4 regions of the Aestuarierythrobacter aquiaggeris genome follow, and region 1 is predicted to be linked to each of the others. Evidence: predicted binding sites of a transcription regulator. Region 1 holds the regulator's gene; each other region holds the start of a gene.

Evidence for each region. Region 1 encodes LexA, which represses DNA repair genes until DNA is damaged. Its sites were predicted from a motif close to GTTCCNCNCTTGTTCT; they were not measured.
Region 2: the regulator LexA is predicted to act here: its motif matches at 2,098-2,113, upstream of WFP06_RS01685 (ribonucleoside-diphosphate reductase subunit alpha).
Region 3: the regulator LexA is predicted to act here: its motif matches at 2,555-2,570, upstream of WFP06_RS07540 (putative DNA modification/repair radical SAM protein).
Region 4: the regulator LexA is predicted to act here: its motif matches at 2,731-2,746, upstream of WFP06_RS08730 (S24 family peptidase).

Annotation. Positions count from the first base shown of each region.
Region 1 covers NZ_JBANRL010000001.1:1,333,429-1,337,640, forward strand. Annotated here, with positions in the region: gene WFP06_RS06485 (ComEC/Rec2 family competence protein) at 1-1,375, shown strand, start outside; gene lexA (transcriptional repressor LexA) at 1,435-2,127, opposite strand; gene moaC (cyclic pyranopterin monophosphate synthase MoaC) at 2,270-2,743, opposite strand; gene trpC (indole-3-glycerol phosphate synthase TrpC) at 2,740-3,525, opposite strand; gene trpD (anthranilate phosphoribosyltransferase) at 3,522-4,212, opposite strand, start outside.
Region 2 covers NZ_JBANRL010000001.1:344,832-349,043, reverse strand. Annotated here, with positions in the region: gene WFP06_RS01685 (ribonucleoside-diphosphate reductase subunit alpha) at 1-2,052, opposite strand, end outside; gene WFP06_RS01680 (hypothetical protein) at 2,570-3,109, shown strand; gene WFP06_RS01675 (serine hydrolase domain-containing protein) at 3,117-4,212, opposite strand, start outside.
Region 3 covers NZ_JBANRL010000001.1:1,534,595-1,538,806, reverse strand. Annotated here, with positions in the region: gene WFP06_RS07555 (sodium-dependent transporter) at 1-870, shown strand, start outside; gene WFP06_RS07550 (pyridoxamine 5'-phosphate oxidase family protein) at 926-1,408, opposite strand; gene WFP06_RS07545 (carbonic anhydrase) at 1,605-2,327, opposite strand; gene WFP06_RS07540 (putative DNA modification/repair radical SAM protein) at 2,573-3,817, shown strand; gene WFP06_RS07535 (UdgX family uracil-DNA binding protein) at 3,825-4,212, shown strand, end outside.
Region 4 covers NZ_JBANRL010000001.1:1,771,066-1,775,277, reverse strand. Annotated here, with positions in the region: gene WFP06_RS08735 (DEAD/DEAH box helicase) at 1-1,778, shown strand, start outside; gene WFP06_RS08730 (S24 family peptidase) at 2,028-2,663, opposite strand; gene WFP06_RS08725 (DUF6961 family protein) at 2,973-3,161, opposite strand; gene WFP06_RS08720 (hypothetical protein) at 3,158-3,289, opposite strand; gene WFP06_RS08715 (thermonuclease family protein) at 3,289-3,816, opposite strand; gene WFP06_RS08710 (hypothetical protein) at 3,974-4,183, shown strand; gene WFP06_RS08705 (conjugal transfer protein TraG N-terminal domain-containing protein) at 4,190-4,212, opposite strand, start outside.

The DNA of each region.
Region 1 (4,212 bases):
CCGGGGAGCAATTTCAAATGCCGATGAAGAAGCCATGCGCGATGCCGGGCTTACACACCTGCTTTCCATCAGCGGTTTGCACGTCAGCGCCGTGATCGCCGGCGCATATTATGTGGCCATAACCCTGCTGGCGCTTTGGCCATGGTTGGCGCTGAGGGTGCGGTTGCCGCTTGCTGCGGCGGCCTTCGCGGCATTGGCCGGCATCGGGTACACGCTTCTGACTGGATCGGAGGTACCGACAATCAGAAGCTGCGTCGGAGCTGTCCTGATCCTCATCGCATTGGCGATGGGGCGTGAACCGCTTTCACTGCGAATGGTATCGGTTGCCGCACTGTTTGTGCTGCTTCTGTGGCCGGAAACGCTGGTGGGGCCGAGCTTTCAAATGAGCTTTTCAGCAGTCATCGCGATCATCGCACTTCACAATTCGGAACCTGTCAGGCAATTCCTTGCCCCTCGTGAGGAGCGTTGGATCTCGCGAACCGGGCGGCGGGCGTTTATGTTGCTTGTCACCGGGTTGGTGATCGAAATAGCGTTGATGCCAATCGTCATGTTCCATTTTCATCGGGCCGGGCTTTACGGCGCACTTGCCAACGTAATCGCTATTCCGCTGACAACCTTTGTCTCTATGCCGCTTATCGCGATTGCCCTCACTTTAGACATTGCAGGGATTGGCGCCCCGTTTTGGTGGCTAGCGGGTAAATCGCTCGATCTGATGCTGGCTATTGCCCACTTCACTTCCGCACAACCCGGCGCGGTTAAACTGGCGCCGCATATGGGCACGGGCCTATTTGCGCTGTTTTTGGCGGGATCGCTATGGCTTGCCCTGTGGAGGGGGAAGGGACGACTGTACGGGCTTTTCCCCGTTTTGGCGGGTGCAATCGGGGTATTCAACTTGTCGGCCCCGGATGTGCTGGTGTCGAGTGATGGGCGCCATGTCGGGATCGCAGGGGAAGGGGATATACTGCTGATGCTGCGCGATAGTCGAAGCAGTTATGCCAGCGATAACCTTCAGGAAATGGCAGGTCTTTCGGGCCAGATTATCGCTCTCGATCGCTGGCCTGGGGCGCGGTGCAGCAGAGATTTTTGCACGATCACCATCGTGAGAGAGGGTAAAGCGTGGTCAATTCTGATGGCCAGAAGCAAGGACCTAGTTGAAGAGAGCGCATTGGCCGCTGCTTGCGAGGCATCCGATATCGTGGTTGCAGACCGCTTTCTTCCCCGCAGTTGCCAGCCCAAATGGCTCAAGGCCGATCGCAGGACCCTGGCACAATCGGGCGGATTAGCCCTCTTTCTGGGAAAACAACGCATCGACCGGGTCAGCGACACGCAGGGCCGACACGGTTGGTGGCAACCCTGGGAACCGGGCAAACGCTAATCAAGCCAAAGACTGCCGGCCAGCAGGCCTGACGCGGCCACCGACACAAAACGGTACCTTTAGTGATAGCGGCGGAGCAATCCCGCCAGCTTGCCCTGAACTTCCACTTGCCCGGGTTCGTAAATTTGCGGCGAGTAGGAGGAGTTGGCCGGGTCAAGACAGATTTTGCCACCTTCCTTACGCAGATATTTCAACGTGGCTTCGGTGTTATCGACCAGAGCGACAACGATTTCGCCGTCGCGCGCTGTATCGGTGCGTTTCACCAGCGCGAAATCACCATCGAAAATACCCGCTTCGATCATTGAATCGCCTGAAACTTCCAACGCATAATGCTCACCAGGGCCGAGCAGAGCAGCAGGAACAGGAAGGCTCGTATGATCTTCAAACGCTTCGATCGGGGCCCCCGCCGCAATCCGGCCATGGAGTGGTATCTCGATCACATCATTTGCAGGCTGCGGCCGATTGGCCAACGGCGGCACAATCTTGCGTCCGATCACATCATTTGCTGCAACCGATCCCGCTTGCCCCGCACTCGCATCCTCTGGCTGTTTCAAAACTTCCAGAGCGCGCGCACGGTTGGGTAGCCGCCGGATAAAGCCCCGTTCCTCGAGCGCCGAAATCAGACGGTGCACACCTGATTTTGACTTGAGATCCAGCGCATCCTTCATCTCCTCGAAAGATGGCGAAATGCCCGTTTCTTCAAGCCGTAACTGAATAAAACGGATTAATTCGTGCTGTTTGGCAGTCAGCATAATCGGGTCGCTCCCTGGTTGCCCGCATCAATATCCGCACCCTGACGCAAACAGGTCAGCTAGTGAACGAATGAGGAACAAGTAAGCAACATTTTGAAAAGTGTCAAGCGGACGGGGCACAATGCTGATTATTCTGAGCGAACTAGCCGCTTCTGTGCCAGTCGCCCGATTTGCCGCCGGTTTTATCGCACAGCCGAAGGTTGCCGATCGTCATGGATTTATCGACCGCTTTCACCATGTCGTAAATTGTGAGTAATGCGATCGATGTTGCTGTCAAAGCTTCCATTTCGACGCCTGTTTTGCCGGTCAGCTTCACGGTGGCCGCGACGATAATCCCGCGCTCGTCCGAACGGAAATCGATCACGACAGAATCCAGCGCGAGCGGATGGCACAGGGGTATGAGGCGAGCAGTATCTTTTGCAGCCATGATACCGGCGATACGGGCGGCTGCCAGCACGTCGCCCTTCGGCGCGTCGCCATCGGTAATTGCAGATAGTGCCTTATCGGACATATCGATCCTGCCTTCGGCAACAGCGCTCCGCAATGTCTCGGCCTTGCCGCCGACATCGACCATGCGCGCATTGCCGGAGGCATCGAGGTGGGTGAGCCTGCTCATGATGCCAGCAAAGCGCGGGTTGCGGTTTCGAGATCCTGATGCCGCATCAAACTTTCCCCAACAAGAAAACAGCGGACCCCGGATCCTGACAACCGAAGGAGATCCGCATTGTTCGATATCCCGCTCTCACCGACCAGAATGGTGCCTTCAGGTGCCAGCGATGCAAGTTTTTCCGTAATCGTCAAATCAGTTTCGAATGTCTTCAAATTACGGTTGTTCACGCCGATCAAACGCGTTTCGAGCTTTGCAGCACGTTCCATTTCAGCCGCGTCGTGGACTTCGACAAGAACATCCATTCCAGCTTCTGTTGCAGCGCACTCAATCTCGCGCATTTGGTCATCGTCCAGCGCAGCGACGATAATCAGGATGGCATCCGCACCAATTGCCCTGGATTCGACAACTTGCCATGGGTCCACCATGAAATCTTTCCGCAGAACCGGAAGACTGCAAGCCTTGCGGGCTTCGATCAGATAATCTTCATGCCCTTGAAAGTATTGCGAATCCGTTAGAACCGACAGGCAGGCTGCACCGCCACGCTCATAGCTTGCGGCGTGACCAGCGGGGTCGAAATCCTCCCGGATAAGGCCTTTGGAGGGTGACGCTTGCTTGATCTCGGCGATCAAACCGAAGCCGCTGCGGGATGCGGCGGCAAGCGCAGCGGTGAAGCCGCGCGGTTGCCCCTGCTCACCAGCTTGCTGTTCCAGACCGGCACGCGAAAGCAGCCGTTTCCTGATCGCTACTTCGGAGCGTTTGGTTGCGCAGATTTCTTCGAGTTTGTTCATTTGACCGACTTGATCCAGCAATCGAGAAGAGTGTTGGCGAGCCCCTTGTCCAGCGCTTCGGCAGCCTCTTCGACACCATCGGGCCAGCTTTGCACTTCGCCTGCCACCATCAATGCAGCGGCGGCGTTAAACAGAACGGCATCACGGTACGGACCCGGTGCACCCATGAGCAAAGCGCGCAGTGCGGCCGCATTATGGGCGGCATCGCCGCCACGGATCGCTTCGACCGGTGCGCGTTGCAGCCCGGCCTCAGCTGCATCCATGCGCTTCATTTCGAAATCGTTGCCACTGACGTCTGCCATTTCGTTTCCGCCGGCGAGACTAAGTTCGTCCAGACCTTCATCACCCGATACGATCAGGGTGTGTCCCGTGCCGAGCTGTGCCATTGCGCCGGCATATATGGGCACATAAGCTGGCCTCGCTATGCCGATCAGCTGGTTGCTGACACGAGCCGGGTTCGAAAGTGGACCCATCAGATTGAAAATTGTCCGTTTGCCGATTTTTTGCCTGATCGGCTGGATCCTGCCCATTGCCGGATGGTGGTTTTTTGCAAACAGAAAACAAATGCCGAGATCACCCAACGTATCCTCCGCAGTTCGTCCTGCCGCATCCATATCCAGCCCGAGCGCCTCCAGCGTATCCGCCGCACCCGCCTTCGATGATGCTGCACGATTGCCGTGTTTTGCC
Region 2 (4,212 bases), 990 kb from region 1:
ATCGGTCTGCGGTGCTACCGCCGCAAGCTCGATCCTTGCGGCTTCGGCAGTGTTATCGGCTTCCACACCGCCCCCCGAACCGCCGGCGAAACCGGCGCGCTGGATCGATTTCGAGCGTAGGTAATAAAGCGACTTGATGCCTTTTTCCCATGCCTGGAAATGCAGCATTGCCAGATCCCACTTGTCCACATCGGCCGGGATAAACAGGTTGAGGCTTTGTGCCTGATCGATGAATGGCGCGCGGTCGGCGGCGTATTCGAGCAAATATCGCTGATCGACTTCGAAACTGGTTTTGAAGGTGGCCTTTTCTTCGTCGCTCAGGAAATCGAGATGCGCGACCGAGCCGCCATTTTCGAGAATCGAATTCCACACGTTGGTCGAATCCTTCGATTTATCGCGCAGCAGTTTTTCCAGATAGGGGTTCTTTACTACGAAGCTGCCTGACAGCGTCTTGTGCGTATAGATATTCGCCGGAATTGGTTCGATACACGCGCTGGTGCCGCCGCAAATGATGCTGATCGATGCGGTCGGTGCGATCGCCATTTTACAGCTGAACCGTTCCATCGCGCCGGTTTCTTCCGCGTCGGGACAGGGGCCGCGTTCCTTGGCCAGGATCAGCGAGGCTTCTTCGGCCTTGCCGCTGATGTGTTTGAACATCTTCAGGTTCCAGACCTTCGCCATGGATCCTTCTAGCGTAATGTTTTTGGACTGGAGGAAGGAGTGGAACCCCATGACGCCCAGGCCCACGCTGCGTTCGCGCATGGCGGAATATTTCGCACGGGCCATTTCGGCCGGCGCACGGTCGATGTAATCCTGCAGGACATTGTCGAGCATCCGCATGACATCTTCGATAAAGGTCTTGTCCTCGTTCCACTCATCCCATTTCTCGAGATTGAGCGAAGACAGGCAGCATACCGCCGTACGGTCATTACCGAGATGGTCGATGCCCGTCGGCAACGTGATTTCGCTGCAGAGGTTGGAGGTCGAAACCTTGAGGCCGAGCTCGCGGTGATGCTTGGGCATCATGCGGTTCACCGTGTCACTGAACACGATATAGGGTTCACCCGTTGCCAGACGGGTTTCGACCAGTTTCTGGAACAGGGCCCGCGCATCGACGGTGGCGCGCACTTCGCCCGTTTTGGGCGACAGCAGGTCAAACTTCTCGCCCGCGCGGACCGCTTCCATGAACTTGTCGGTCAGCAACACGCCGTGGTGCAGGTTCAGCGCCTTGCGGTTGAAGTCGCCCGATGCCTTGCGGATTTCGAGGAATTCCTCGATTTCAGGGTGCGATACGTCGAGATAGCACGCTGCCGATCCGCGGCGCAGCGAACCTTGCGAAATTGCCAGCGTCAGACTGTCCATCACGCGCACGAACGGGATGATACCGCTGGTCTTGCCGTTCAGACCAACCGGCTCGCCAATCCCGCGGACATTGCCCCAATAGGTACCGATGCCGCCACCCTTGGAAGCAAGCCAGACATTTTCGTTCCAGGTGTTCACAATGCCGTCGAGGCTGTCTGAAACGGAGTTCAGATAGCACGAGATCGGCAGGCCGCGCCCGGTGCCGCCATTGGACAGCACGGGCGTTGCGGGCATGAACCACAAACGCGAAATATAATCATACAGCCGCTGGGCATGCTCCTGATCATCGGCATAGGCATCGGCCACACGGGCGAACAGATCCTGAAAATTCTCGCCCGGAAGCAGATAGCGGTCGATCAGCGTTTCCTTGCCGAATTCGGTCAGCAAGGCATCGCGCGTTTCATCGGTCACGACAGCAAAACGGCGCGCGTTTACGCGCTTGCTGTCATCCTCGACCTTGACCGCTTGTTTCATGGCGCCGGCCAGTGCCTCGCCAGCCTTTTCTGCCACAAGCCCGTCGCTACCCATGTCGTCTCTATCCATCGTCATTGCCGCTTGTGCTTTCTTGCCCTTGGGCGTTTTATCGGACGCGCTGCCGGAAACTGTCCTGGCAGCCTGGCTGTCTGTAACCGCAGTGTCGTTTTCCTGATCCAGCCCCATCGCCGCATCGTCCCCAGTTCTGAATTCCATCAACTCGTCCCGTCCTGTTCGAACAACGCGCTTGCCCGCACCGCTGTTCCGCTTTCGTTCGATTCGGCGGACTGTTGTCCTGCCTACCATGAGCCGGCCCTGCAGAGGGGAAAAACTTATCCCCTTTCTTTCCCCGGTCGGGTGCAATGATGGGGTTTGACCACCCGAATCTGCCCGAGGACGCGAATCTGGCGCATCACACTCGGTAACAGTATCTAGTAGGTCCCCCAACGTCTGGCCCATAGCCATAGTGCTCAAAGTGGAATCGCGATGCAAGAGGGTAAATCGGCATTAACCTTACGGCGCGCGGGTGTATTACATTGTTGCAACGCCGCGACGCGCCGGAAAGCCTAGGGTCTTGAATCGCGCAAGGGGTGAAATGAATCCGGTAAAAAAATTTTTGCGGAAAAGTGTTCGCGGCGGGTTTTGAATCATTCGAATCAGGGTGTGAAATATTACTGCTCGGGATCGTTCGCGGCGCTTGTTCCGTTGATCACCAAATGCAGGGTAACGATTCTTGAAACCGTCCTTCCGGTTCAACACCAACAAGCGGTTGGCACTGGTTTGTCTGATCATCGTGCTGTGCGGTGCGGACCTGGATTGGATAAAACGTCGCAGCCAGCAGATCACCTATGTCGATAATTATCCAAGCCGCGATCCGGAGATCATGGCTCTGACCCGTACATCCATGCTTCTGCTCCGGGCTGACGCACGCTTGGAAGCGATTACGCCCTCGAAGAGTATGACCGGATGGATCATGCGCGGTAGATATACGGTATATCTGCCCGACAGCACATTGTTTGCCGATGACGCTTTCTATCCTCCGTCAGGCGGGACCGCTGGCAGCTTCGTATCATTGCCAGCAGGACATGACAGTTACGGCAATGCATTGTCTGCGATCAGGCGGCTGGCCCAAACGCGCAATTGTTTGTTCGCGATCGATCAGCCCGAGGCTATCGCGACTGGCGGAACAATACCCGGAATACCTGTCCTGGAGATCATCTGGACGCGCCCCGCTTCCGGTGCGGAAACGAGGCGCTGCAAGCGGCAGTCGTGATCTGGCGTTAGTCTGCTTCGGATACACGTTCGCCGGGAATTTGCTGGCCGCCTTGTTCGATGACCAATCCGGTCACCGCACCACCTTCCGAAGTGAAAGTGACTGTCGCATCGACGGCCGTGACTTTGAATTTGGTATCGCTGAGTGGAGCGAGCGGAATGGGCGACTGTCCGCCCAGCTTGCCCGACAGCACATCGGCATCGGACAACGTGACCACCATTGGCCCGGCAATTGTCGTATATGTGCCGACATAGGTTTCCAGAATCGCGCGCGGCACAATCGCCAGTTCATCCTCGACAATCGGGCCTTCATATACGGCAAGCTCTGCCTCATCTGCGCCGTTCTGGTGCATTTCCATAACCTGCTGGCCGGCCTTGTCGGTGCTTATGCGAAACCACGTCAGGCTATCGGGGCCATAGAAAAATGTGCCGTCATCTGTGGCGAATATCTCGCTTGCGGAATTGCCGCTGCGCATCGTGAACAGCTTGCCGCCGCGCTCATAAAATGTGCGGGTGTCCGTTTCATTGATCCGGTACACGCCGAATTTGTCAGCCAGCTCTGCCAGATCGGGATCGACGGCAGTGAATTCTGCAAACGGCCTGCCGATCGCAATTGCTGCTGCGCGGGTCATCAAGGTGCCCGCGCCAACCGGCGGCGCATCGCTATTGACGAAAACAGCCACGAACACGTCTTCTTCGGGCAGATAGATACTGTCGGTCGTAAAACCGAAAATGCCGCCGCTATGCCCGATGGCGTCTGCCCCGCGCAATTTGGATGGCGCGATGCCGAAGCCATAATTTTCGGTTTTGCCGTCAGGCAGAACTGTCGGCGCAATCATCATCTTGTAAGACGCATCACCGATCACTTTGCCGCCATGGAGCGCGGCAGCCCATTTCGCCAGATCGCGCACTGTCCCGCGCAGGCCACCGGCGGCATGCGGCACATCGGCATGGATTTTTTGCGCGACGACAACGGCGCCATTGTTATCGACCGAGTAGCCGGTTGCCATCCCGGGCAGCGCGGATTCATCATGGAAACCGGCAATCGAGCCAAGCCCGAGCGGCCTGGCAATCTGATCGACAATGGCGCCGTGCCACGTGTTT
Region 3 (4,212 bases), 200 kb from region 1:
GAAAAAGCCGCCAAATGGCTGATGCCGGCATTCTTTGTCCTGCTGGTGGTGATCACGATTTACGGCGCGTTCACCGGCGATTTCGCTCGCGCGGTATCGTTCATGTTTACGCCCGACTTTAGCAAGATTACTCCGGTTGTGCTGAATGAAGCACTCGGACAAGCGTTGTTCTCGCTCAGCCTCGCGGCAGGCGGATTGCTTACTTACGGCGCCTATGTCGGCAAAGATGTGAACCTTGCTCCCACGGCAGGCTTGATCGCCCTGGCGGATACGACAGTGGCTATTCTGGCAGGGCTGATGATCTTTCCGATTGTGTTTGCGGTCGGGCTTGATCCGGCTGGCGGACCTGCGCTGATCTTCCAGACTTTGCCTGTGGCATTCAATGTAATGCCCGGCGGCGCGTTGGTTGGTTTCGTGTTTTTCATATTGATCTTCTTCGCCGCTCTGACCAGTTCGATCTCGCTGCTCGAAGGGCCGACTGCCTGGACAATCGACCGGTTTGGATGGGGCCGCAAGAAAGCTGCCGTGATCGTTGGTGCGGTGGCGTGGCTGATCGGCGTTGCATGTGCTTTGGGCTACAATGTCTGGTCGGATGTCCGGCTGCTCGGTTTCTGGAATATCTTCGCTGATACCGACATCCTGGACACACTGGACGGATTCACAGGCAAGATTATGTTGCCGCTTGGCGCGCTGCTGGTTTCGGTGTTCGTGGGATGGAAAGCCGATGCAAATATGGTGAAGGCGCAGTCGGGTCTGTCGGACGGTATGTTTGTAATTTGGCGCTTCCTGGTCGCCTGGGCTGCTCCGATCGCGGTGACGCTGGTTCTGGTCTTCGGTCTGCTGCCAGGTCTTCTGGGTAACCGGGCATAAAAATGGGGCCGCATCCCTTGCGGGAGCGGCCCCTCATTGTTGAACCTGATATCGCCTAAAGCGTCGTTTCGGTGTGCTGTTTTTCAGCCTCGTCATGGACATTCATGCCCAGCGCCATCTTCGCCACGTTCAGCAGACCCATGTCGCCATTCCAGATTTCCGCATCGCCCAGGTCCATCCGCAGAAACAGGATGTCCGGATCGTCTTTTCCGCCATCGTACCAGGCTTCGACAAAGTTGTTCCAGAACTGATCGAAGCGCTCCTTGCTGTCTTCGACGCGCAACTTCCCGTGGAACCTGGCAAATATGTCATGACCCTTGCTCTCAAAGGTCGCAGTTGCATCGCCCAGCGCGGCAAACGAACTGTTTTTCTGCGTGAAGAACCAAATCGAGCTGTTGGCGTCTTTATCCAGCTGCGCAGTCATCGGGACGGCGGTCTTGTTGTCGCTATCCAGCTGCAGCATCAGAAAGGATGAAGAGGCCAGTGATTCCCAGAATTCCGTTTTGATTTCTTCGGCATTTGCATCGGCGTATTTCATGATGTCTCCATTGTCTGAGTTTAGTTTACCAACGGGACGGGATGGAGTTTGGTTCCGGCAGTCGTCCCGCGGACCGGCAAACCTGACAGACAGCCGATTATGAACTCACCGGTACACACGCAGAATCTTGCGATTGGATTGGGCCCTGCCAGCTTTGTCAGGAAAAAATCCGTCAACCGGCCGGGCCCGAGAGTGACTAGTCGGCTGGAGCTACCAGCAAGCGGCTACCCAATGGTTGCAGCGAGCGTGAAGTATCTCCGAGCAAATTATACAGCGCGGCAATCTGCGCCCCGCTTGCTGTCATCGTGCCCTTCGACACGTGCCAGTTTACCCCTTCGCTGCAAGGCGGCGTTGTAAGCGAACCCATGTACCGGAAGACAGATATGTCGTCAGGCAGCATATCGTTGATGTCAAACGACACGTCTGTACCGTCTCCCGCTGCGCTTGCGTCGATAATTGTTTGCAGCGCGGGGTTGGCTTCGCCCTCCTCGAACATGATGCCTAACACGCCAAGCTCACCCGCTTCGGTCGCGTGCACAAAATGGCCGACCAGCGGATGACGTTTCCCATCGATCGCGTGTTCGGCAGGCGTGTGGAAGTGGACCTGGATGAGTGCAAACGCCTTGTCGCCGGACATCATGCCCATTCCGGCAGGAAAATCCACCTGGACCTTCTCAGTGCCGAGTTTGACCTGGCCGGTCGTAGATCCATAATTCGTGCTGAGGGATACATTACCGATTGCGTTGGCATTACCCAGGTCGATCGGCGATTGCATCAGGCCGCTGTCACATAATGCGTAATCACTGTTTATCAGCGACCAGCGTTCAGGCATCTGGCCATCGCCGAAAGTCCAATCCTTCGCGCTGGCAACAGGCGAAATAGCCATGGTAATCATGGCGAGTGAGGCGATCAATCTCATGTAAAACTCCGTTCGTTCGATGTGCGAAGAAGTTGCCAGTGGACAGCCTCTTTCGCATTTAGCGAAATATCGTGCCAATCCAGAATTGCGGGCCGGCCATTGCGATACGTCCGACATCGCGAGCATTTGCTCGCCAGAGGGGCCCGGGCCGTATTTCAGAAATGCCCGGTAAGCAGCGTGGTTCCCGAACGAAATAATTTTACTCGCACCTATGCAAGTCATATAAAAGAACATATAAGGAACACATGAAGCAGATCTCGACACTGGAAAAATTGGGAATCCTCGCGGATGCCGCAAAGTATGATGCATCGTGTGCTTCGTCAGGAACCGCGAAAAAGAACAGTCTTGGCGGCAAGGGTATCGGTTCAACCGAAGGCATGGGCATCTGCCATGCCTATGCCCCCGATGGACGATGTATCTCGCTGCTGAAAATTTTGCTTACCAATCACTGCATCTTCGATTGTCATTATTGCATCAACAGGAAAAGTTCGAATGTGCGCCGAGCGCGCTTTACTCCGCAGGAGGTTGCCGACCTGACGCTGAACTTTTACCGGCGCAATTATATCGAGGGTCTGTTTCTTTCTTCGGGCATTATCAAAAGTTCGAATTTTACGATGGAGCAATTGGTAGAGACTGCACGAATCCTGCGCGAAGAACATGATTTTCGCGGGTACATCCACCTGAAATCGATCCCGGAAGCCGATCCCGAACTTGCGTATCAGGCCGGGCTTTATGCGGATCGTGTGTCAATCAACGTAGAACTCCCGACCAAGGCTGGTCTGGCCCGCCTTGCGCCGGACAAGAACTCTCTCCAGATCGAAGGTGCGATGGGCGAAGTGAAGGCTGCAATTACCGAAAACAAGGATGCGCGAAAGCACTTCAAAAATGCTCCGAAGTTTGCCCCGGCAGGACAATCGACACAGATGATTGTTGGCGCGGATGCTGCGTCCGATGCGGATATAGTGCAGAAGGCAAGCTTATTGTACAGCGGGTTTGGCTTGCGGCGGGTCTATTATTCAGCGTTCAGTCCGATCCCCGATGCCAGTGCGGTTTTGCCGTTGAAGCGACCGCCGCTGATTCGCGAACATCGATTGTATCAGTCGGATTGGCTGATGCGGTTTTACGGTTATCAGGCAACGGAAGTTATGGCGGCGACTGACGCTGCGGGGAATTTGCCGCTCGATATTGATCCCAAACTTGCTTGGGCGCTGAAATTCAGGGACGCATTTCCGCTCGATGTAAACCGGGCAGGGCGCGAACAATTGCTGCGCGTGCCGGGCTTGGGCGTGCGGGCGGTGAACCAGATTATTTCAGCCCGGCGTCACCGGACTCTGAGGCTGGACGACGTCGCGAAATTGACAGTTTCAATCGCAAAGGTGCGCCCTTTCATTTGCGCAATCGACTGGCGTCCAACTGCCTTGACTGATCGTGCCGATCTCCGCAATCTGCTCGCGCCCAAGCAGGAGCAGCTTGAACTGTTTGCTGCGTGAGGGCGCTATGATATCTGCGCGCAGTTCCGATACAGCGGCCTATTTCAGCGTGGTGATGCCGGCACCGGACGATTTTTCCCATTGGCGCGAGCGGGCGCGGCAATCAGTCCAGTGCGGGATTGCGCCTGAACGGATAGCGTGGCTGGAAACTGACACGGTGGGTGATTTGTTTGGAGGAGGCAATGAGTTGCCTGAGCCCGATGCTGATGCGCCAATGCCTCGGGCGAGCCGGCGTTTTCTGACGCTGGCAAAAAACGCAGCCCTGCATTCCGACGCTGAGCGTTTTGCGCTTTTGTATCGCCTATTATGGAGGCTCCAATCCAATCCGCGCATCATGGAGGATAAAACCGACAGCGATGTGCGTAGAGTGGAAGAACTGGACCGGACAGTTCGCC
Region 4 (4,212 bases), 440 kb from region 1:
GCATAGCTTTTGCGAGCTGGCAGGATGCGAGAGGACGACTTGAATATGTGAGCCCGACTGATCCCGAAGAAAGCGAATTTTGGGTTCCTCGCATCATCGACGACTTCCCCCTGAATCTTCGCGGGAAAGAGACAAAGGTCCGACGATTTCCTGAAAAATCAAAGGGCGGCGAAGTTGGTTTGTTTCTCGGGCTCTACGTCGTGGGCAACGGGAGCGTCGCGGTCTTCTGCGGCAAGAAAGATAGCGTGACGACCGTCTGTCGGCGGGCCGTCGACATCTTTGATCGTGGCGCAAATTTGCCGAAGCCCGTCGATGTGTCGGATGCGGCGGAGGTCGAAAAACTCAGAAGTCTAACCGAAGCACATCTAGGACCCGATGCGGTGGCGACTAACGCGGCGCGCCTCGGGATATTCGCCCATCACGCGGACACGCCCCAAGGCCTCAGGCTGTCAATCGAGTATGCTATGAAGGTGGGATTGGCCAAATTTGTGGTCTGCACCTCCACGCTAGCGCAGGGCGTCAATTTCCCTCTGAAGTATCTGATTATCACGTCTACGCGCCAAAGTGCGGAGAGCATTATGGTACGCGACTTCCAAAACCTAATGGGTCGGGCAGGCCGCGCCGGCATGCACACCGAGGGAAGTGTGATCTTTGCAACTCCTTCGATATTTGATCAGCGCAACGACTATAGAAACCGGTGGCGTTGGAATGAGGCGAAGGAACTACTAGACGCCTCGAAGTCAGAGCCGACGAAAAGCAGCATCCTCAGCCTGTTCGACGATTACGTGCAGCGGCAGAGTGACGCGCCGCCAGTAGTCCAACCGATTCAGCCTCAATGGCTAGACCTAGCTTTCGCGGATCAGGCGCGGATTGAGGCGGTGGTGCAGGAAGCGCTCAACATACAGCCGAACATCAGCACAGCAGAGTTTCGAAAATTTATCGAACGTCGGGCACGGGCTATCCAAGCCATCGCGGCATTTCTAGTCGCGAATATGACCTTTCTAGAAGAGGAAGGTCAGGAGCGTGTTTCCAACCTCGCCTCGCACACGCTGGCCTATCATCTGGCACCCGAGGAGATGCGCCCTGCTGTCGTCGATGTTTTCCAGATGATTGCTGCCGCCATCGCTGCGAACACCGACGGCGACCAGCGGGCCGTGATCCGGAAGTCACCGCTGCCGCCAGCGATCATTGCCGAGCTACAGGCATGGCTTGTCGAGAATGCAGCGGCGCTCCGGGATGCGATCGAGGTAGACCAGTTACTGCAAGTGGCGGGCGAGAAGATCATCTCTTGGAACTCCGCCCCTTCCATACGATCGTTGTCCGACGATGGTTTTTTGCCCGAGGCATTGGCGGACTGGGTCGCAGGCCGCCCCTTCTACCATATCCATGCGAAGATGGCGGCGCTGGGCATCCGGGTCAGCGGCAATCATGCAACCGTCGAGAGCGCTGTCGCTCTCTGCGAAGGGGCCTTTTCCTATGACTTGGCGATGATTACCGCCTCCCTCGCCGACCTCGCCGAGCCGATGGACGAAACCCTCTTTAAGGGCTTCTCCACGCTCCAGAAGCAAATCAAATACGGGCACAGCGATCCAGCCGCAATCGCCTTCATGGAGTCGGGTTTTGCTGACCGTGTAGTGGCAAACTTCCTGTCGTTTTTGTGGAACAATGTGCGTGACCGAGACGGAGTGCGCACGGCCTGCCGGCATGAGGGAATGCTTCCGGCACTGGCGGCCTATCCGTCTTATTTCTCATCAGTTGCAACCGAGATCGCTGCCTAGAGTTTACGGCCTGCCGTCCCTTAGAGCTGCATCACGAACGCGCCAGACCGTATGCGCCAAGACGTCTTCAGGCTTGGTCGAGATTGGTTAGGCAGACGGATGACAGGTTCACATGGCCGAGGCGCCGTTGTCGAATAAGTCCGCATCAAGCCTAGACCTGGCCGTTGCTCGATTGACCCGCAACAATGTCCGGTCTTGCGGTCTGCCGATCCGATAGCAATCAGTCGGCTACCGGCCCAAGTCCTTCCGCTACAAGGCTCGGCCGAACCAGATAACCCGGCCCACCACGTGAACCTCCGACCGATCCATGTCGTGCCAGGTCGGGTAAGCAGGATTATCGCTGGCAATGGTAATCTGGCGGCCACCCGGCTTGATGGCGATCCGCTTCACGACGAGGGTATCATCAGAGCGAAGAACGTAGATCCCGTCGCGCAACCGCGATCCGTGATCTGAAGCATCAACCAGAACCTCGTCACCATCGCTTAGGGTAGGCTCCATAGAGTCACCCTTGACCCCAACGATCGACAGGCTCGCGCTCTTGGCCGACGTCAGGTGCCGCAGCCACCGCTCGTCGAACCCGAACCGGGTGTGTGCGGTCTCACTGGCAGCTACCGCGCCGAATCCCGCAGATGCTTCGACATCGAGAACCGGTATCTCGACCATGCCATCATTGACCGCGTTGGCGGGACCGCCGAGCACTTGCTCATCGACGCCGAAGAAGCAGGCGAGTGTCTTTCGGTCTTCGTCATCGAGCTTTCGCGGTGAACCGCGCTTGATGAATTGCTGCACATAAGCAGGGTTGCGACCGAGCAGCCGCGATATCGAGGCGTAGCCATATCCGCCCTTGAGGATCAGCCGGTCGAGCTCTTCTCTGACATGTTCCATCTATCTTTCCTTCGAATCTCAATCGTAGGAATTTTCCTAGACTCGCGGATACGATCCTAGTAGGAACAGAACAAGAACACAAGGGATTTGCGAGTCGGAGCGAAAAGGGCATGACCTTGCTTGAACGGATCGAAAAGCATCTGAAAGATTATCATATTTCCGCGACCCGTTTTGGCAGACGCGCGGTCGGCGATCCGCGATTCGTGCTCGACTTGCGAATGGGCCGCCGGCCGCGCCGGAGAACAATCGAACGGCTAGAGGCCTATCTCGCGTCTGCTGAAGGCTCGGAAGGCAGAGATGCAATCAAGATTAAGAAGTGCGCTCGCCAAGCTGCTCGAGGCGACGCGCAACTTCCTCCCAAAGTTTTACCCCTTCCGGCTCGTTCGCAAGGGCCAGCTGCTCGATCTTCGCAACGATGAAATCACGGGCTTCATCGCCGTGATGCTTCTCGACCCAGAGTGCCATTCCCCACAATTCCTGGTCGCGATTGAGTGTCAAAACAGCGACCAGATAGCTACCGCGATACCGAAGGCGATCGGAATGCCGAGAAGCCAGGCCTCAAGCTTCAGTTTCCACTCGTTCTTGCCGCTCGCCAGCGGTTCGTCTCTATCCGGCCAAACACGCATCAGCACCATGGCTCCCGGCGCCCGGTCCAGGTCCGGGCAAGACCTTCGGCAACCAGTTGATCGCCCAGAGAGCGTCCGTCACGCATCAGCACACGCAGCTTGCGGCCATACTGGTCTTCGTCACGATAGCCGACCGGTACTGCGGAGAATTCGCCTTGGTTGAGCAGGACAACCAGCCGGTCGCGTGCGTTGATACCGAGGTCGTATTCGTAGTCGCATCTGGGTTGCGAGATTTCGGGCGTGTCGATGTCTGCCACGCGGATCTTCACGCCTTCGAGCCAGATCGTATCGCCATCGACCACACAGGTCTTCCTAATCATCCCGCAGACCCCAAAGGTATGTGTCGTTCGCGCCTCGGCGCTAGCGGAACCGAAGGGCCAATTGATCCCGATCACGCCCCCGAGAACCCCAGCGAACAATCCGCCCAAAATGAGGAGCAAGAGTTTGCGCCGCTTGTCCCGCTTCTGCCGGACCAGTTCGTCGCGGAAGTCGAAGACGTTTGGTTCTGATGGTTCGTTCGTGCTCATGATCCGCTCTTCACTATCGCGTGTTCTTTCACTTTCCGTGAACATCGCCAAGCCTTGCGAACTCGCTTTCCCGATAGTTTTGAGCTACTTTCGTGCAAACATCAGCCGGAAGAGTGGAGAAGAGGGGGGCTCCTATTCTCGCGAAGGAGAAAAAGCGATGAGCGGACCTCGAAACACGCCACCCAAGGACAACAAGGACTGGGAAGGCTTTCGCGAAATTGATCGCGCGATCGCCGAGAACCGCGTCACATCCTATACCTGGAAAAAGACCTGGGCTGACCCGTGGGGGCGGCTGAAGCTGATTTTGATCTTTGCGGGGCTCTTCGCATTTGTTGCCTTTGTAATAGTTTACGACCTCGTCCTCTAAGGCTCGCTACCACTCCTTCACGTCGTCGG